Regions from separate parts of the Variovorax sp. GW458-11-26-14-LB1 genome, predicted to be linked through region 2. Evidence: predicted binding sites of a transcription regulator. Region 2 holds the regulator's gene; each other region holds the start of a gene.
The links. Region 2 encodes sigma-54, which starts transcription at its own class of promoters, with help from an activator protein. Its sites were predicted from a motif close to TGGCANGNAANCTGCTTT; they were not measured.

Region 1 (6,615 bases), on a different contig from region 2:
GCAGCGGAATCAATATCTTGAAATCGGTTCGGCCCGGGACGCTGTCGCACTCGATCACGCCGTGATGCTGTTGCACAAAAGTTTGCGCAAGCGTCAGTCCCAGCCCGGTCCCGCCTTCCCTGCCCGAAACGAGCGGATAGAAGATGCGGTCCTTGATCGTGTCCGGCACACCCGGTCCATTGTCGATGACATGCAATTCCAGTGCCAATCGATACCACTGCTTGTTGAAGATCACCTGGCGGGCCACACGGGTCTTGAAAGTGATCTGCGCATCGCCCGCCGCGCGGCGCTCGGCCAGGGCCTGCGCCGCGTTGTGCGCGATGTTGAGCGTGGCCTGGATGAGCTGCTCGCGGTCGCCGCGGAACTCGGGAATGGAGACGTCGAAGTCGCGCTCGATGTGCAGGTCGCGCGGAAACTCGGCCAGGATCACCGAGCGCACGCGCTCGCACACCTCGTGGATGTTCACGTCGCCCACCACGTGCGGGCGCCGGTGCGGCGCCAGCAGCCGGTCGACCAGCGTCTGCAGCCGGTCGGCCTCGTGGATGATGACCTGGGTGTACTCGATGAGGTCGCGCGACTCGACCTCCATCTGCAGTAACTGCGCCGCGCCGCGGATGCCGCCCAGCGGGTTCTTGATCTCGTGCGCGAGGTTGCGGATGAGTTCCTTGTTGGCCTGCGCCTGGTCGATCAGGCGCTCCTCGCGGTCCTGGCGCACCTGCTGCTCCAGCGGCGACATCTCGATGATGAGCTCGCCCTTCTTGTCGCCGTGCGCGAGCGTGACCTGCACGGGCATCAGCTCGTGGTTCACGCGGCGCAAAAAGGCCTCGTAGCGCAGCGTGGCGAAGTCGTTGCTGCTGGCGCCGTCGAGCGCGGTGCGCAGCACCTGCGGCTCATGGAAACAAGCGCCGAACTGCGAGCCCTCGAGCGTGCGCCGCGAGGTACCCAGCGCGTCTTCGAGGCCCGCGTTGGCGAACAGCACCGAGCCGTCGCTGTTGACCACCGCGATCAGCGTGGACAAGAGGTCGAAGGCGCGAAAGCGCGGATTGGCGCCAGTCGCCTTCTTGCCGAACACCATGGACTGCGCGCCGCTTACTGCGCTTGCGGCTTGCCGGGCAGGCGGCCGATTTCGCGGCGGATGCCGGCGATGTCGCTCTCGTTGCGCGCGAGTTCGGCCTTCATCTCGGCCACGCGGTCCAGGTACTTCTGGTAGTTGCGGCCTTCGCTGCCCTGCTTCTCGGGCTCGCCGTTGTTGTATTCCTTCTTGAGCTCGGTCTGGCGGGCCTCGGCCTTGCGCAGCTCGGCCTCGAGCACCGAGCGCGCCTCGCCGTCGCGGGCGCGCTGGTCGACGCCTTCGACGCGCGGGCTGCCCGCCGGGGCGCGCGCGGCGGATGAACCGCCCGACGACGACGCGCTGCCACCACCGCCGCCCGAAGGCTTCGTGCCCTGCACGACGGTGACGTTGCCGCCTTCCATGATCTTGCAGCCCTTTTGCTGGGCCACGGTCGCGTTGTTGGTGTACTCGTTGCCGCAGCGCCAGACGCGCTCTTGCGCGAGCGCCGCCGTGGCGGTGGCGAACGAGGCGGCGGCCAGGAAAATCAGGGAAGCAGTCTTCATTTGGATCCGGAGAGGGCGCGACAAACGCGCATTTTGATGCAATTCGGGCCCGCTCACGACAGGGTGTTCCGCACCAAGGAAAAAGGACGGCCGGGGCCGTCCTTTTGTCTTACTTGCCCGCCGAGGCGGGCTTGCTGTGGCGCTTTTTACAGCGAGTAGTACATGTCGAATTCGACCGGATGGGTCGCCATGCGGAAGCGCGTGACTTCCTGCATCTTGAGGTCGATGTACGCGTCGATGTACGAGTCGGTGAACACGCCGCCCTTGGTCAGGAACGCACGGTCCTTGTCCAGGTGCTCCAGGGCCTGGTCCAGGCTGTGGCAGACGGTCGGGATCAGCGCGTCTTCTTCCGGCGGCAGGTGGTACAGGTCCTTGCTGGCGGCTTCGCCCGGATGGATCTTGTTTTCCACGCCGTCCAGGCCGGCCATCAGCAGCGCGGCAAAGCCCAGGTACGGGTTCATCAGCGGATCGGGGAAGCGCGCTTCGACGCGGCGGCCCTTCGGGTTGGCCACGAACGGGATGCGGATCGAGGCCGAGCGGTTCTTGGCCGAGTAGGCCAGCTTCACCGGGGCTTCGAAGCCGGGCACCAGGCGCTTGTAGCTGTTGGTGCCGGGGTTCGTGATGGCGTTCAGGGCACGGGCGTGCTTGATGATGCCGCCGATGTAGTGCAGCGCGAAGTCCGACAGACCTGCGTAGCCGTCGCCGGCGAACAGGTTCTTGCCGTCCTTCCAGACCGACTGGTGCACGTGCATGCCGGAGCCGTTGTCGCCAACGATGGGCTTGGGCATGAAGGTGGCGGTCTTGCCATAGGCGTGGGCCACGTTGTGGATCACGTACTTCTGCAGCTGAACCCAGTCGGCGCGCTGCACCAGCGTGCTGAAGCGGGTGCCGATCTCGAGCTGGCCGGCGTTGGCCACTTCATGGTGATGCACTTCGACCGGGATGCCCAGCGATTCGAGCACCAGGCTCATTTCGGAGCGCATGTCCTGGAAGCTGTCGACCGGGGGCACCGGGAAGTAGCCGCCCTTGACTGCGGGACGGTGGCCGCTGTTGCCGTGCTCGAACTCCTTGTCGGTGTTCCACGAGGCTTCTTCGGACTCGATCTTCACGAAGCAGCCCGACATGTCGTTCTTCCAGCGCACGCCGTCGAACACGAAGAATTCGGGTTCCGGTCCGAAGTAGGCGGTGTCGCCCAGGCCGGAAGCCTTCATGTACGCCTCGGCGCGCTTGGCGAGCGAACGCGGGTCGCGCTCGTAGGCCTTGCCGTCGGCCGGGTCGATCACGTCGCAGGTCAGGATCAGCGTCGTTTCTTCGAAGAACGGGTCGATGTTGGCGGTGTTCGGGTCGGGCATGAGCTGCATGTCCGAGGCTTCGATGCCCTTCCAACCGGCGATGGACGAACCGTCGAACGCGTGGCCCGAGGTGAATTTGTCTTCATCGAAGTGCGACACGGGCACGGTCACGTGCTGCTCTTTGCCGCGGGTGTCGGTGAAGCGCAAGTCGACGAACTTGACCTCGTTTTCCTTGACGAGCTTGAGTACATCGGCGACGGTCTTTGCCATCAGTTTCTCCTGAGTTGGATGGTGGTTAGGAATACAGGGACGGGAGGATGCAGTTTCTGTGCCATTGTCACCCCGCCGGATGAGGCCCGGGTGACGGCCCAGGGGCTGCCGGAAAAGGAAAAAATCACCAAATTGGTGCAATGCAGATTAACGCACCAATTCAGGGCCAAGCTTCGCATCGAAAGTGTGCAGACCTTCGATGAGCTGGCCATAGGCGGCATCGAGCTTCGCAGGGTCGCCCTTGACGCCCAGCTCGATGTGACGCCCGTACTGGGGGTGATCCACGCTGGGCAGGCTGAACACCTTGATGCCGGCGTGGGCCTGCTCGATGGCCTGCATCAGCGGCGTGAGGGTGGCTTCCATCGCACCGAAAACGATCACGGACTTCTCGGCGATGGCGTTGCGGGTGAACAGATCGGCATAACGGCTGTCAAGCACCGACTCGATCATCGGCCAGGCCATGACCGGGAAGCCCGGCACGAAATGCACGTGCTCGACGCTGAACCCCGGGATCTTGTTGTACGGGTTGCGGATGATCGACGCGCCCTGCGGAAACACGCCCATGTTCAGGCGGTGGATGTTGTCGGGCCGGTCGGGTTCGTAGGGCACGCCCTGCTCCAGGGCCGTGTCCTGCATGCGCTCGCGGATCAGCGCCTCGGCCTCGGGGTGCAGCGCCAGCGGCACGCGCAGGGCCTGGGCGGCGCACTGGCGGGTGTGGTCGTCGGGCGTGGCGCCGATGCCGCCGGTCGAGAACACGATGTCGCCCGAGGCGAAGGCGCGCATCAGGGCCGCGGTGATCCGCGTAGGCTCGTCGCCCACGTACTCGGCCCAGCCCAGCTGCAGGCCGCGCGCGGCCAGCAGCTCGATGACCTTGGCCATGTGCTTGTCGGCCCGCTTGCCGGAAAGGATCTCGTCGCCGACGACGATGAGACCGAATGCGCGTGTCATGGAGAACTCCATTGAGAAAGAGCGGCCTTGTTGGCCTCGGTGGCTTCGGCCGCCTCGATCGCCTGCTGCTGCGCGTCGCCGCTGCCGGCCGCGGGCTGCAGCGCCGCGCGCTGGGCGCGCAGTTGGGTCAGGGCGTCGAGGCAGTAGTGCGCAAACCAGAGCGCGGAGAAAGCAAAGACCAGCGTGTAGATCCAGATGGCGATCGGCACCAGCACGAAGAAGGCGGCGGCGAACAGCAGGCCCGAGGCCCACACGATGCTCGGCGCGGCGCCCAGGTAGCCGCACAGCACGCCGATGCACAGCAGCGGCAGCCGGTGGGCGCGCAGCAGCGCGGCGCGTTCCTCGGGGCTGGCGTGCTCGGCCAGCGCGTCGAAGCTCATCACCCGGTAGGTGAGCCAGCCCCAGATCAGCGGCGGCAGGATCAGCACCAGCGGCGGAATGAGCCACAGCGGCATCGACACCACCAGCGCGATCAGCGCCAGCACGGTGGCGCCGAGCGAGCGCAGCACGCTGCCGAAGAAGGAGGCGCCCTTCTTCTGCTCCAGCGTGGGAAAGCGCCGTTCGGCCACGAGCTTGGTGAGCGCCGGCGCCATGAAGCCGGCCACGATGAGCAGCGACAGCACGACGATCAGCGGCGTGACGCCGAACACCACCACCAGCGGCGCCAGCGCGGCCGTGACGTCGCTGGAGAAGAGGCGCCCGATCCAGGCCCAGAAGCTGGACAGCAGCGGCCAGGCGTCGAGGGCCTCGCGCGTCCAGGCGACGGCCGCGTCCCAGTAGAAGTAGCCGAGCCCCGCGGCCAGCAGCACCATGAGCGCCAATGGCAGGAGCGACAGCACGATCACGCGCGGGAGCATGCAATAGGCCACCGCGCGCCAGAAGGAGTCGAGGAGCAGGCGCATGAGGTTCGAGGATAGCGCAAGGCCCCGGCCCGCCAGCCGCCGGGCCTGCGGGCGGATCAGGCGCGGCCGAACAGCCGCTTCAGCCCCAGCCACTGCTGCGACCAGAAGCCCTGGCCGTAGTCGCGCGGCCGCCCGTCGGCGCCGGGCTCGACCTGGTCGCGGATGCCGGTCGGGTCGTAGCGGTTTTCGAAGTTGGCGGTGCGAAAGAGCATGTCCCACCAGGGCAGCAGCACGCCGAAGTTGTGGCCGCCCAGCGTGCTCCGGCCGTGCGACTCATGCCCCAGCCCGATGCTGTGGTGCAGCCGGTGAAAGCGCGGGCTGACCCACAGCCGCTCGCCGATGGCCCCGAAACTCAGCCGCAGGTTGGCGTGCTGCAGGCTCTCGCTGAGCTGGGTGAAGGCCACGACGGCAATGAACTGGCCCGGCGCCACGCCGATCAGCTGCGCCACGATGACGATGAGCGTGTCATGGATGACGTCGTCCAGCAGGTGGTTGCGGTCGTCGCTCCACATCGTCATCTGGCGCTGCGAGTGGTGCAGCGAATGCAGGCTCCACCACCAGTTGAACTGGTGCTGGCCGCGGTGGATCCAGTAGCCGACGAAGTCGAGCACCACGAGGTAGATGGCAAAGGCCACCCACGGCACGTCGGTCACGCCGGGCCAGGCCTCGTCCAGGTGGAAGGTGCCCCACCCGGCCATGCGCAGGCTGCCGAGCAGGTCGTCGAACAGCGGCTGCAGCGTGAAGAACAGCGCCAGCCGGAACAGGCCCAGCCGGTGGATCAGCGTGTAGAGCACGTCGGTGCGGATGGCGCGGCGGTCGGTCACGGCCTCGACCGCGCGCCAGCGCTGCAGCGGGCCGATCACGGCCAGCAGCACGAGGATCTGGATCACGCCGACCAGCAGCCAGCCGGTGGCGTCGAAGGCGTCCTCGGCCCAGCCGCCCAGGCCGATGGCGTACACCAGCGGCTGCACGGCGGTCTCGAAGAGCCAGCCCTGCATGGCGGAAAAAACGTCGGTCAACCAGTCGATCACGGCGAAAACTCAGGAATCAAGGATGGGAGGCGATCCAGGCGCGGTAGTCCGGGTGCTGGCGCAGCGTGCGAAAACAGAAGCCCTTGGCCTTCAGGCCGACGATGAGCGGCTCCAGGTTGGCGGGCGCCCACGGGTCCTTGCGCGACCAGATGCCCAGGTGCGCCAGCAGGATGTCGCCGGGGCGGATGCCCGCGAGCGCCTGGGCCAGCAGCTTCTGGTTGCTGAACGTCTCGCTCGGCAGCTCGTCGCCGAGGAAGCCGGCGGGCGACCAGCCCACGTGCGCATAACCGCAGTCTTTGGCGGCCGCCAGCAGCGCGGGCGAGGTCTTGCCGCCCGGCGCGCGGTACAGCGGCAATGGCCTCTTGCCGGTGATGGCGGCCAGCCGGTCGGACGACTTGCGGATGTCGGCGCAGTACTGGGCCGCGCTCCAGACCGACTCCTTGCCGGTCTGCGGGCCGGCCGACGGCTTGATGCGAAAGCTCGGCGGCGTGCCCTTGACGTCGCCGCGCCAGTAGGCGTGATCGTAGGTGTGCGAGCCGAACTCGTGGCCCTCGGCCG
Region 2 (6,615 bases):
GCGCTGGCGCTGTCCTCGGCCGCGCCGCGCGCGGCCTACCTGCGCTACAAGACCTGGATCGACCGCGCCGCCGGCGGCGTGATGGGCCTGCTGGGCCTGCGGCTGGTGTGGTCGGCCGTGCGCGGCACCTAGCCAACCAAGCCGCTACAACAGGCTCTCGGGCGTGAGCGGCGCCAGCAGTTCGAGCATCGTGCGGTCCCAGAAGCCCGAGTCGGGCTCTTCGTGCAGCACGGTGGTCTTGCCGCCTTCCTCGCTGACCCATTCGATGCGCCGCGAGCCGACTGCGCCCGCATCACCACCTTCGGCAAAGCGCAGCCGGTAGGCGCCCTGCTGCTTGAGCACGTCGAGCAGCTTCAGGGTCTGCTGCGCCATCTCTGGGCTGCGGATGAACAGACCGATCTCGGTGTTGTGGACCTCGGAGCGCGGATCGAAATTCATCGAGCCGACGAACAGGATGCGCTGGTCGATCACCGCCGACTTGGCGTGCAGCCGGCCCACCGACGTGCCGAACAGGCCGAGGCGCACGCTGCGCCGCGTGCGCGCGGAACTCAGCTCGTGCAGCTCGGCGCCCAGCGCCAGCATGTCGGCGCGGTAGCGGCGGTAGGCGGTGTGCACGAGCGGCTCGTCGGTGGCGGCGAGCGAGTTGGTGACCACGCTGATCTTCACGTTGCGCCCGCGGATCTCGCGCATCACCTCCAGCCCCGACGCGCCCGGGATCAGGTAGGGCGAGACCAGCGTCACCTCGCTGCGCGCGCGGCGCATCTGCTCGACCACGTTGTAGCGCACGCTGTCCACGTCGAGCAGCGGCACGCCGCCGTACGACGCAGTCTTGCCGATCACGCGGTCGGGTGAATCGGCATACGCCTCGGCGGTGGTCCAGATCAGGCCGAGCTTGCCGGCGTCGAGGTCGTCGGCCACCGGGCTGTAGCCGAGCAGGTCGTTGGGCGCGGGTTTGGGCGGCGGCGGCGTGGTGTCGGGGCCGGTGGCGGCGTCGAAGCGGCGCTGCAGTTCCTCGCGCGGCAGGTCGGTGTGCACGACCGCGCCGATCGGGCGCACGTGCGGGCTGTTCCAGTACTGGTCGAACAGCACGCCCAGGCGCGGGATCAGCGCGCCCGTGACGAAGGTGTCGAGGTCGATGAAGTTCGGGCCAGTGGTGCGGCGGAAGTACTGGTTGCCGATGTTGCGCCCGCCCGCCACGGCCATCGCGCCGTCGGCGATGAAGAGCTTGTTGTGCATGCGGCGGTTGACGCGGCTGAAGTCGAACAGCGATGCGGTGAAGCGCTTGAGCAGGCTGCCACGCCCGGCCGGGAACGGGTTGAACAGGCGCAGCTCCACGTTCGGCGTGGCGGCCAGGCCGAGCAGCAGCTCGTCTTCGCCGGACGTGTACAGGTCGTCCATCAACAGGCGCACGCGCACGCCGCGCTGGGCCGCATCGCGCAGGGTGCGCAACAGGTAGCGGCCGGTCTCGTCGTTCTCGATCTGGTAGTACTGCACGTCGAGCGTGCGCTGCGCGCGGCGCGCCAGCTGCAGCCGCGTGTCGAAGGCGAAGTCGCCGCCGGGCATCAGGCGAAAGCCGCTGAGGTCGGGGTCGGGCTGCGAGGCCAGCGCGATCTTGCCGAGCGCGGTGTCGGCCGAGACGGCCATCGCTTTGGTAGGCGGACGCGGCGCCTCGTCGGGCAAGGTGGCACAACCGGCGAACAGCGATGCAGCCACGAGGGCGACCACCCAATGCCCCCAGCGCGACAGCAGGCGACGGGTCATCGTGGGCTTTCTACAGAGCCTTGCGCAGGTTGGCCGGTGCGATGCGCAAGGCTTCGCGGTACTTGGCGACGGTGCGGCGCGCGCACTCGATGCCCTGCTCTTTCAGCATCTCGGAAATCTGGCTGTCGGACAGCGGCTTCTTGATGCTCTCGGAACTCACGAACTGCTTGATCAGCGCGCGCACCGCGGTGCTCGACGCATTGCCACCGGTCTCGGTGCCCAACGCCGAGCCGAAGAAGTACTTCAGCTCGACCGTGCCGAAGGGCGTGGCCATGTACTTGGCGGTGGTCACGCGCGAGATGGTCGACTCGTGCAGGCCCAGCTCGTCGGCGATCTCGCGCAGCACCAGCGGGCGCATCGCCAGCTCGCCGTGCACGAAGTAGCTCTTCTGGCGCTCGACGATGGCGTTGCTCACGCGCAGGATGGTGTCGAAGCGCTGCTGGATGTTCTTGATGAACCAGCGCGCCTCCTGCAGCCGCTGCGACAGCGCCTGGCTGCCCTCGCCCTTGTGCGACTTGAGCGCGCCGGCGTAGATGTCGTGCACGCGCAGGCGCGGCATGACCTCGGGGTTGAGCATGACGCGGAACTTCACGTTGGTGCCGCGCCCGGTCTTGGTGACGATCACGTCGGGGATGACGATGTTGCGTTCGACGTCGACAAAGCGGCGGCCCGGCTTGGGCTCCAGGCGCGCAATGATCTGCAGCGCCGAGCGCACCAGCTCTTCGTTGGTGCGCGTGAGCGTGGCCAGGCGCTTGAAGTCGCGCCGCGCGAGCAGCTCCATGGGCTGCTTGCAGATCGCGATGGCGGTCTTGCGGATGAGCGCTTCGGCCTCGGTCTCGTCTTCGCTGGCGAGCGCCTTCAGCTGGATGCTCAGGCATTCGCCGAGGTCGCGCGCGCCGACGCCCACCGGCTCCAGGCTCTGCAGCAGGCCCAGCGCCACCTGGAAGTGGTGCACGAGGTCGTCGAACTGGTCGTTGTCGTCGCCCGCCAGGCCCGAAGCCAGCGCGGGCAGCGAGTCTTCGAGGTAGCCGTCGTCGTTGAGCGACTCGATCAGGAAGCGCAGCGCGGCGCAGTCGTTTTCATTGAGCCGCAGGCTCAGCGCCTGGCGGTGCAGGAAGGACTGCAGCGATTCCTGGCTGCGCGCGAGTTCGGTGGCATCGGCCCGCTCGTCGTCGCCCAGGTTGTTCTGGCGCGCGGGCGCATCGCTGCCCCACTCGCTGTCGTCGGGCGCCATGTCGACGGTGCCGTCGCCTTCCCAGTCGGGCTCACGCTCGGCGATCTCGGCGGCGGGGCCGTCGGTGTCGGGGGTCGAGGTGGTGGTGTCGCTGGACGTGGAGGAAGTGCTGGCGGCGGACGGCGTGAACTCGGCCTCGGCCTCGCCCTCGCCCGCGTCGTCGCGCGGCACCGGCGCGTCGGCCGTGTCCAGCCCGAACTCCTCGCGCGCCGCTTCTTCCGCGGTGCGTTCGAGGAACGGGTTCTCGTCCAGCATCTGCTCCACTTCCTGGCTCAGTTCGAGCGTGGAGAGCTGGAGCAGGCGAATGGACTGCTGCAGCTGTGGCGTCAGCGCCAGATGCTGCGAGACGCGAAGGGACAGCCCTTGCTTCATGGAGACGCGACCCTCCCTTACATGCGGAAGTGCTCGCCCAGGTACACCCTGCGTACCTCGGCGTTGTCGACGATCTCCGAGGGTGTGCCTTGTGCCAGCACGTGCCCGTCGCTGATGATGAACGCGTGATCGCAGATGCCCAGCGTCTCACGCACGTTGTGGTCGGTGATGAGCACGCCGATGCCGCGCTCTTTCAGGAAGCTGATGATCCGCTGGATCTCGATCACCGCGATCGGGTCGATGCCGGCGAAGGGCTCGTCCAGCAGGATGAAGCGCGGCTGCGTGGCCAGCGCGCGCGCGATCTCGACGCGGCGGCGCTCGCCGCCCGACAGCGCGAGCGCGGGCGAATCGCGCAGGTGGTCCACGCGCAGGTCGGCCAGCAGGTCGGCCAGGCGCTCTTCGGTGTGCTGCTTGGTCAGCGGCATCATGCGGCCGTTGGCGTCGGGCTCGCGCTGCAGCTCGAGCACGGCACGCACGTTTTCCTCGACCGTGAGCTTGCGGAAGATCGAGGCCTCCTGCGGCAGGTAGCTCAGGCCCATGCGCGCGCGGCGGTGAATGGGCATGTGGGCGATGGGCTCGCCGTCGATGGTGATCTCGCCGGCGTCGGCGCGCACCAGCCCGACGATCATGTAGAACGAGGTGGTCTTGCCCGCGCCGTTGGGGCCGAGCAGTCCGACGACCTCGCCCTTTTGCACATCGAGCGAGACGTCTTTCACGACCGTGCGGCTGCCGTAGCTCTTCTTGAGGCCGCGCGCCACGAGGCGGCTGCCCGGAATGCCGTCGGCGGTCTGGGTTCCTGCGGTTTCGATCACTTGCGCCCTTCCCCTTCGGTGCCGCCCAGCGTGGTGCTCGGGCGCAGCCCGGCGCCGGGCGCGGGGGTGGGTGCCGGGGCCGCGGGCTTCTTGCCGCCCGCTGCCGGTGCGGAGCCGGGCGCCGCCGGGGCTGGCGTGGCCTTCGGCGTGAGGATGGCCTTCACGCGGCCGCCGCCGCCCGCCGAGACGCCGGCGTTCGGCGGCACGAGGGAACCGTTGACGGTGTAGGTGTCGTTGCTCTGGTCGTAGACGATCAGCGCGCCGCTGCTCTCGTCGTTGGCCGTGGCGCCGATCAGCCGGCGCATGACGGCACGGCGGATGAACTTGACGTTGTCGGCGCGGCTGTCGTACTCGATGACTTCCGACTCGCCCTCGATCCACTCGTCGCCGGCGTTGCGCTTCTGCTTGTAGTAAGCCAGCTTGCCGGGCGCCGCCGTGACCACGCCGTACTGGTAGCCCTCGGCGTCCTGGCGCACGTCCAGCCGCGCGCCGCGGATGATGATCGTGCCCTTCGTGACCAGCACGTTGCCGGTGAACACGCTGGTCTGTTTCAGGTCGTCGTAGCGCATCGAGTCGGACTCGATGTTCATCGGCTTGGTGCGGTCGGCGGTTTCGGCCAGGGCGCCCGAGGCGGCACCGGCCAGCAACAGCGCACCGAAAGCCAGGCGGCCGAGGCGACGAAGGGTGGGGAATGTGGGGATGGAGGGCAATGTCATAAAGGCACGAAACTTGCTCTGAAACATTGTATGCGTGGGATGGCAATTGCCCACCGCCGCCAATGAAAAAGCCCGCCGAAGCGGGCCTTGCATTCGACCAAGAAACCAGGTCGTCGGGTCGGTCAGCCCTTCTTGGCTTCGCCGATGAGGAAGGTCGCGACCTGCAGCACCTTGGACATGCTGCCGGCGGTTTCGCCATCGACATACCAGCGGCCCGCCACGGCCAGGGCCGGCACGCCGGCGACCTTGTAGGCCTCGGTCTGTTGCGCCGCACGGCGGGCCTTGCTGGCCACGCCGAAGGACGCAAAGGTTTCCTTGAACTTGGCGCCGTCGAGGCCGGCACGCTCGGCCCAGGCCTGGATGTTGGCGTCGCCGTTCAGGTTCTGGCGCTGCGCGTGGATGGCGGCGAACACCTTCGGGTGGTATTCCTCCAGCTTGCCCATGGCTTCGAGCGTGAAGTACAGGCGCTGCTTGGCTTCGACGTCGTTGCCCACGAAGGGCACCGGGATGCGGCGGAAGGCCACTTCCTTCGGGGCTGCCTTGACCCAGGCTTCGAGCGAGGGCTCGAAGTCGTTGCAATGCGGGCAGTTGTACGAGAAGAACTCGACCACCTCAACCTTGCCGGCGGGTGCATCGACGGGCACGCGCTTGTCGAGCACGAGGAAATCGGTGCCGGCCTTGGGGGCGCGCTGGGCGTGTGCCGGAACGGCAGCCAGCGAAAGCAGCCCGATCGAAGTGGCGGCCAGCGAAAAGTCACGACGTTTCATGGAAAAGGTTCTCCTGTGGGTACCGCAGTACAGAGCCGGCGCGCCGCCGGGAGTTCCCCGTGGACGGCGCGACCGAGGCGCTGGAATTGACAAAAACAGCGTGCGGCAGATGCCGCGCGGGCGAGAGCTTAAAGGCTGTTCAAGAAAGGCGTCGGTCAGCGCTGCACGCGCACCAGCGCCGATTCGAGACCGCCGCCGTCGAGCCGTTCCTTCAGCCGGTCGGCGTCGTCCTTTTTGTTGAACGGGCCCGCGCGCACGCGGTAGACCGTGCGACCAGCCTGCTCGCGCTCGGTGACCTTGGCCTCGACGCCCATGAGCGACAGCTTGGCGCGCTGCGCCTCGGCGTCGTCGGTGGTGCGGAAGGCGCCGGCCTGCACGAAGTACATGAAGGGGTCGGCACCCGACGACGACGGCGCGGCGGCCGTGTGGCTCGGCGCGGCGGACGCGGTGGTCGTGCTGCCGCCTGCGCGGGCGCGGGCCAGGTCGCCCAGCGGATCGTTCGACGGCGGCAAGGCGTTGGCTTCGGCCGGCACCGGCGCGGGGCGCGCCGGCTTGGGCGCCACCACCACGGGGGCCGGGGCGGTGACCGGCGCGGTGGCGACGGGCGGCGTGCCGGGGGCCACGGTGGCGGGCGCGCCGGTGATCGGGTTCACCGGGCCGGTGGCCGTGGCGGCCGGCGGCGTGGCGGCCGGCTTGGGCGCGCCGGCCTTGCCGGCCAGCGGCGCGTTCGGGTCCCAGTCGCGGTTCTTGCGGGCTTCGGCTTCGTCCTGCTCGGCACCGCCGCGTTGCGTCTTGTTGACGAACGGGATCGGCACCTTGGTGACGTAGACCGCGATGCCCAGGGCGACGCCCAGACCGAGCACCAGGCCAATGATCAGCCCGATGACGATGTTGCCGCGTTGTCTGCTTGTCTTCTTCATGTTCAGAGGGTGATTCACATCTTGCTCGGCGCA
Region 3 (6,615 bases), on a different contig from region 2:
GTACGGCAGGCTCATCGAGGTGTAGCGGATGCGCGTGGGGAACATCTCGACCAGCATCGCGGCGATCGGGCCGTAGACCATGGTCACCAGCAGCACCAGCCAGAACAGCAACACGATGGTCAGCACCTTGTTGATCTTGGCGGGATCGGCCTTGGACGGGTAGCCCGCGACCTTCAGGTCTTCGGCCACGCCCTTCTTGAAGGCGGCGATGGCCTTGACGCTGGTCTCGTCGAACTTGGAGTTCGCGACCACGCCGGTGGGCGCCTCGACGGTCTTGTCGCCGATCTTCACGACGGCCGCGGAGCCGGGTGCGCCGGCCACGTTCTCGTAGCTCACCGAGTTCTGCACCAGGTAGCGCTTGGCGATGTCGCACGAGCTCTTGAAGTCGATCTCGCGGGCCACGGGGTTGCCCTGGAACGAGCAGGTCTTCGGGTCGGCCGTCACGGTGACGCCGGCCGTGGCCTGTGCACGGGCCAGGTCGGGGTTGGCGGCTTCGGTCAGCATCTTGAAGACCGGGAAGTAGGTGACCACGGCCAAGAGGCAGCCGGCCATGATGATCGGCTTGCGGCCGATCTTGTCGGACAGCGTGCCGAACACCACGAAGAAGGGCGTACCCAGCAGCAGCGCGGCGGCGATCATCAGGTTGGCCGTGGTCGCATCGACCTTGAGCTGCTGCGTCAGGAAGAACAGCGCATAGAACTGGCCCGAGTACCAGACCACGGCCTGGCCGGCCGTGAGGCCGATCAGCGCCAGGATCACGATCTTCAGGTTCTTCCACTGGCCGAAGGATTCGGCGAGCGGTGCCTTCGAGGTCTTGCCCTCGGCCTTCATCTTCTGGAAGGCCGGCGACTCCGACAGCGTCAGGCGGATCCACACCGAGATGGCCAGGAGCAGGATGGAGACCAGGAACGGAATGCGCCAGCCCCACTCGCCGAACGCCTGCTCACCGAGCCAGGTGCGCACGCCCAGGATCACAATCAGGCTCAGGAACAGGCCGAGCGTGGCCGTGGTCTGGATCCACGAGGTGTAGGCACCGCGCTTGCCGTGCGGCGAGTGCTCGGCCACGTAGGTGGCAGCACCGCCGTACTCGCCGCCGAGCGCCAGGCCCTGCAGCATGCGCAGCGCGATCAGGATCACCGGCGCCGCGACGCCGATGGTCGCGTAGCTGGGCAGCAGGCCGACGATGAAGGTCGACAGGCCCATGATCAGGATCGTCACCAGGAAGGTGTACTTGCGACCGATCATGTCGCCCAGGCGGCCGAACACGATGGCGCCGAACGGACGCACCAGGAAGCCGGCGGCGAACGCCAGCAGCGCGAAGATGAAGGCCGCGCCCGCATCCAGGCCGCTGAAGAACTGCTTCGCGATGATCGCGGCGAGCGAACCGTACAGATAGAAGTCGTACCACTCGAACACGGTGCCGAGCGAGGAGGCGAAGATGACCTTCTTCTCCTCCGCGGACATGGGCCGGGGGGCCGGATGCGGCACTCCCCTTGAATCTAGCGTGGCTGCCATCGTCGTCTCCTGGTGTGTATGTATGCGTCCATCGGTTCCCGGCATTCGGGACCGTGGGGCATTCTTGGAGGCGCGACTGACCCGAGGCTTTCGCGAAACTGAACGGGCGCTTACGGTTTAGGGTGAAACCCGCGCTGCTCGTTTCAGCTTGTAAGAAACAAGGACCCTGCGCGGGTTTGTCCTCAGTCCTTGCTGCAAAGCAGCAAAAAAGCCTCAGCCCTTGCGCAGCAACGAGGGCCGCTGGTCGGCGCCGGTCCATTGCGGACCGTCGAACCAGGCATCGCCCTGCAGGTAGGCGCGCAGCATCGCCAGGCCGTCGAAGCCCCAGAACAGGCGACCGTCGACCACGTAGCAGGGCACGCCGAACACGCCCTGCGCCACGGCCTCGTCGGTGTTGCGCTTGAGCAGGGCCTTGTTCTCGTCGCCGTTCACGTCGCGCTTCGGCTGCAGCTGCGCCGTGAGCGCGGCCAGCCGCGTGGCATCGCCCGCCTCTTCGCCGCCGCGCCACACGTGGCGAAAGAGGGTTTCGGCCGCGAGGCGGCTGATGCTGCCGTCGTCGCCCGTGGCCACGGCCAGGCGCAGGTGCGGCAGCGGGTTGTACGGGTGCGAGGCCGGCATCTCGATGGGGATGCCGTGCGCCTGGCCCAGCCACAGCACGTGGCGGTAGGTCCAGCTGCGCTTCGAAGGAATCTCGGCCGGCCCGAGCTGGCCGTGGTGCTTGAGCAGCGCGCCCAGCAGCACCGGCTTGTAGGCCACGCTCACGCTCAGGCCTTCGAGCGCCTCGGGCAGGTGCTCGAACGCGAGGTGCGCGTAGGGCGAGATGAAATCGAGATAGAAGTCGATGTGCTTCATGCGTCGTGGTCTCCTGTGGTGGGTTCGGGCACGCGCCAGATGCCGGCCTGGGCCCGCAGTTCGATCGCGCGCCACACCTGGCGGCGGCTGTCGTCTTCCATCTTGCTCCAGCCGGCGATCTCGGGGATGGTGCGCAGGCACCCTTCGCAGAAGCCGCTCAGGCGGTCCATGCGGCACACCGACGAGCACGGCGAGGGCACCTCGCCGTCCATGCGCTGCACGGTGCCCGCGCGCTCGGCGAGCGCATGCGCTTCGTCGAAGTTCACACCACGTCGGCCACCGGCGCGCCGGTGAGCTTCTCGAGATCGGTCGGGTGCAGCTGGAACACCGCGTGCGGATGGCCCGCGGCGGCCCAGATCTCCTCGAAGCGGAACAGCTCGCGGTCGATCAACACCACGGGCTTGGTCACATGGCCCACCGGCGACACGCCACCGATGGTGAAGCCGGTGCGCGCCTTCACGAAGTCGGCGTCGGCGCGGCCGGTCTTGCCGACGATGGCATCGACCTTCTTCTCGTCGACGCGCTTGTCGCCCGAGGTGATGACCAGCACCGCCGCCTCGTCGCTCTTGCGGCGGAAGATGATGCTCTTGGCGATCTGCCCGACCGAGATGCCGAGCGCGTCGGCGGCCTGCTGCGCGGTGCGGCAGGCGTCGTCGAGCATGCGGGGCGCATGGGGATGGCCGGCGTCCTGCAGCACGCGGGAGACGCGCTGGACACCTTCAGGAAGGGAATGGAGTTCGGAGCCGCACATGGCAAGTTCTTCGGGGTTCGTGGGGGCGTTCGCCCTGCGTTGCAAGGCCCCGAGCATACGGAAAAGCCCCGCGCACCGGCGCCGCCGCCCCCATCCGCCCTTCAACCCCGGCGCACCAATGCGGAGAGCGCCGGCGCACGACGCCCGTGCGCGGCGCGCCGGCGCCGGTCCGCTTTCGGTGCGCCACCGGCCGATGAGGCCCGCCGCACGGGCTTTTGAGCGCGGCACGCTTATTGCTGAACAGGGTTGCGACCCACCGGCTTCTGCGGCGGGTTCGCAGTGCCTCCGCTAACGACGGCGGGGTTCAAGCGCACCGATGGCCGCCCGCCGCCGGTTCGTCTGCTCCAACCCATTTCGCATCCGTTCCGTCGCGGGGGCCCCAACGACGCTGTCTGTTCGACAGCGGCTGAGGGGGCGCCTTCCAGGGCCGGTTGCGTGCAGGACCCCCAATGAAGATCGCAGTCATCGGCCACGGCATGGTCGGCCACAAGTTCCTCGAGCAACTCCACACGCTCGGCATTCCCGACGCACAGGTCACCGTGCTGTGCGAAGAGCCACGCCCGGCCTACGACCGGGTGCACCTGTCCGAATACTTCTCCGGCAAGACGGCCGACGACCTGTCGCTGGTCGAGCCCGGCTTCTTCGAGCGCAGCGGCTTCACGCTGCGCCTGGCCGCGCGGGCCGTGGCCGTCGAGCGGCGCAACAACACCGTCACCACGGCCGACGGCGAGGTCATCGCCTACGACAAGCTGGTGCTGGCCACCGGCTCCAACCCCTTCGTGCCGGCCGTGCCGGGCCGCGACCGGCCGAACTGCTTTGTCTACCGCACCATCGAGGACCTGGACGCCATGAAGGCCTGCGGCGCCAAGTCGCGCAGCGGCGTGGTGGTGGGCGGCGGCCTGCTGGGCCTGGAATGCGCCAAGGCACTGCGCGACATGGGCCTGGAGACGCACGTGGTCGAGTTCGCGCCGCGCCTGATGGCGGTGCAGGTCGACGAAGGCGGCGGCCGCGCATTGCGCGGCAGCATCGAGGCGCTGGGCCTGCACGTGCACACCGGCCGCAACACGGTGGAGATCGTCGACGGCGCGAGCGCACGGCACCGCATGGTGTTCGCCGACGGCACGCACCTGGAGACCGACATGATCGTGTTCTCCGCCGGCATCCGCCCGCGCGACGAACTCGCACGCCAGAGCCTGCTGGCCGTGGGCCCGCGCGGCGGCGTGGCGATCGACAGCCACTGCCGCACCAGCGACCGCAACGTCTACGCCATCGGCGAATGCGCGTCGTGGAACGAACAGACCTTCGGCCTCGTCGCGCCGGGCTACGACATGGCGCGCGTGGCCGCCCGCCACATCGCCGGCCAGGACGACGCCGCCTTCACCGGCGCCGACCTGAGCACCAAACTCAAGCTGATGGGCGTCGATGTCGCCAGCATCGGCGACGCGCACGGCAAGACGCCGAAGTCGCGCGCCTACCTGTTCATCGACGAGCGCAAGCAGGTCTACAAGAAGATCGTGGTCAGCGAAGACGGCAAGCAGCTCTTGGGCGCGGTGCTGGTCGGCGACGCCAGCGAGTACGGCACGCTGCTGCAGCTGGCGCTCAACGGCATCGCGCTGCCCGACGAGCCCGAGTTCCTCATCCTGCCGTCGAGCGACGGCAAGGCCAAGCCGGGCCTGGGCGTCGAGGCCCTTCCCGACACCGCACAGATCTGCTCGTGCAACAGCGTCACCAAGGGCCAAATCTGCGAGGCCGTGGGCCAGGGCGTGTGCACGCCCGCCGAGATGAAGGCCTGCACCCAGGCCGGCGCCACCTGCGGCGGCTGCGTGCCGCTGGTCACGCAGGTCATGAAGATGGAAATGGCCAAGCGCGGCATGGCTGTGAACAACCACCTGTGCGAGCACTTCCCGTACTCGCGCCAGGAGCTGTACCACCTCATCCGCGTGGGCGAGATCCGCAGCTTCGCCGACCTGCTCGCCAAGCACGGCAAGGGCCTGGGCTGCGACATCTGCAAGCCGACCGCCGCGAGCATCTTCGCCTCGTGCTGGAACGAGTTCGTGCTCAAGAAAGACCTGGCCGGCCTGCAGGACAGCAACGACTACTTCCTGGGCAACATCCAGAAGGACGGCACCTACTCCGTGGTGCCGCGCATGCCGGGCGGCGAGGTCACGCCCGAGGGGCTGATCGCCGTGGGCCAGGTCGCGAAGAAGTACGGCCTGTACACCAAGATCACCGGCGGTGCGCGCGTGGACATGTTCGGCGCGCGCGTGGAGCAGCTGCCGGCCATCTGGGAAGAACTCATCGCCGCCGGCTTCGAGTCGGGCCATGCCTACGGCAAGTCGCTGCGCACGGTGAAAAGCTGCGTGGGCTCCACCTGGTGCCGCTACGGCGTGGACGACAGCGTGGGCCTGGCCGTGGAACTGGAGAACCGCTACAAGGGCCTGCGCGCGCCGCACAAGATCAAGTTCGGCGTGTCGGGCTGCACCCGCGAATGCGCCGAGGCGCAGGGCAAGGACGTCGGCATCATCGCCACCGACAAGGGCTGGAACCTCTATGTGTGCGGCAACGGCGGCATGAAGCCGCGCCACGCCGAGCTGCTGGCGAGCGACCTGAGCAAGGCCGACCTCATCCGCATGATCGACCGCTTCCTGATGTTCTACGTGCGCACGGCCGACCGCCTGCAGCGCACGAGCACCTGGCGCGAGAACCTCGAGGGCGGCCTCGAATACCTCAAGGGCGTGCTGCTGCAGGACACGCTGGGCCTGGGCGCCGAGCTCGAGGCGCAGATGCAGCACGTGGTCGACACCTACCAGTGCGAATGGAAGACCGCGGTGAACGACCCCGCCACGCGCCAGCGCTTCCGTTCCTTCGTGAACAGCGAGAAGCCCGACGAGCACATCGTCTTCGTGCAGGAACGCGGCCAGAACCGCCCCGCGCGCCCCGAAGAGCGCCGCGAAACCAGCGCCGCCTGAGCCAACGACAAGGAAGAAAACCCACCATGACCACCGACACCCAGACCTGGACCGCCGTGTGCGCCGCCGGCGACATCCTCCCCGACACCGGCGTGTGCGCGCTGGTCGACGGCGTGCATGTCGCGATCTTCCGCGTCGGCCAGGAGCCGTCGCTCTTCGCCATCGACAACGTCGACCCGAAGGCCGGCGCCAGCGTGCTCTCGCGCGGGCTGGTCGGCAGCCTGGGCGAGCGCATCGTCGTGGCCTCGCCGCTCTACAAGAACCACTTCGACCTGCGCAGCGGCGAATGCCTGGAGGCGCCCGAGCACTCGGTGCGCGCGCATGCGGTGCGCGTCGAAAACGGCCGCGTGCTCGTCGCGCTGGCCTGACGCCACTTCGCCCTCTTCCGATTTTTTCAGCCTCTCTCCAAGGACCCCGAATGGCCTACCTCGCCCCTGCCGAATTCGTGACCAAGATGGTCGACGCCGGTGAATCCAAGCTGCTGATGTCCACGCGCGACACGCTGATCCGCTCGTACATGGCCGGCGC

Region 1: a site for sigma-54 is predicted at 3,223-3,240, ahead of glnA (type I glutamate--ammonia ligase). Genes of this name have one in related genera too.
Region 3: a site for sigma-54 is predicted at 3,341-3,358, ahead of nirB (nitrite reductase large subunit NirB). Genes of this name have one in related genera too.

The regions. Positions count from the first base shown of each region.
Region 1 is NZ_JBWKYW010000012.1:54,919-61,533, forward strand. Features, by position in the region: gene glnL (nitrogen regulation protein NR(II)) at 1-1,075, opposite strand, end outside; gene AC07YS_RS10895 (hypothetical protein) at 1,090-1,614, opposite strand; gene glnA (type I glutamate--ammonia ligase) at 1,761-3,176, opposite strand; gene AC07YS_RS10905 (competence/damage-inducible protein A) at 3,324-4,124, opposite strand; gene AC07YS_RS10910 (EI24 domain-containing protein) at 4,121-5,026, opposite strand; gene AC07YS_RS10915 (sterol desaturase family protein) at 5,083-6,057, opposite strand; gene AC07YS_RS10920 (polysaccharide deacetylase family protein) at 6,074-6,615, opposite strand, start outside.
Region 2 is NZ_JBWKYW010000028.1:17,423-24,037, forward strand. Features, by position in the region: gene AC07YS_RS18725 (LysE family translocator) at 1-132, shown strand, start outside; gene AC07YS_RS18730 (phospholipase D family protein) at 145-1,761, opposite strand; gene rpoN (RNA polymerase factor sigma-54) at 1,772-3,367, opposite strand; gene lptB (LPS export ABC transporter ATP-binding protein) at 3,385-4,179, opposite strand; gene lptA (lipopolysaccharide transport periplasmic protein LptA) at 4,176-4,895, opposite strand; gene AC07YS_RS18750 (thiol:disulfide interchange protein DsbA/DsbL) at 5,018-5,662, opposite strand; gene AC07YS_RS18755 (SPOR domain-containing protein) at 5,818-6,582, opposite strand; gene argS (arginine--tRNA ligase) at 6,597-6,615, opposite strand, start outside.
Region 3 is NZ_JBWKYW010000002.1:258,639-265,253, forward strand. Features, by position in the region: gene AC07YS_RS02565 (MFS transporter) at 1-1,515, opposite strand, end outside; gene AC07YS_RS02570 (2-hydroxychromene-2-carboxylate isomerase) at 1,729-2,367, opposite strand; gene AC07YS_RS02575 (DUF1289 domain-containing protein) at 2,364-2,633, opposite strand; gene AC07YS_RS02580 (YbaK/EbsC family protein) at 2,630-3,118, opposite strand; gene nirB (nitrite reductase large subunit NirB) at 3,568-6,087, shown strand; gene nirD (nitrite reductase small subunit NirD) at 6,114-6,455, shown strand; gene AC07YS_RS02595 (formate/nitrite transporter family protein) at 6,506-6,615, shown strand, end outside.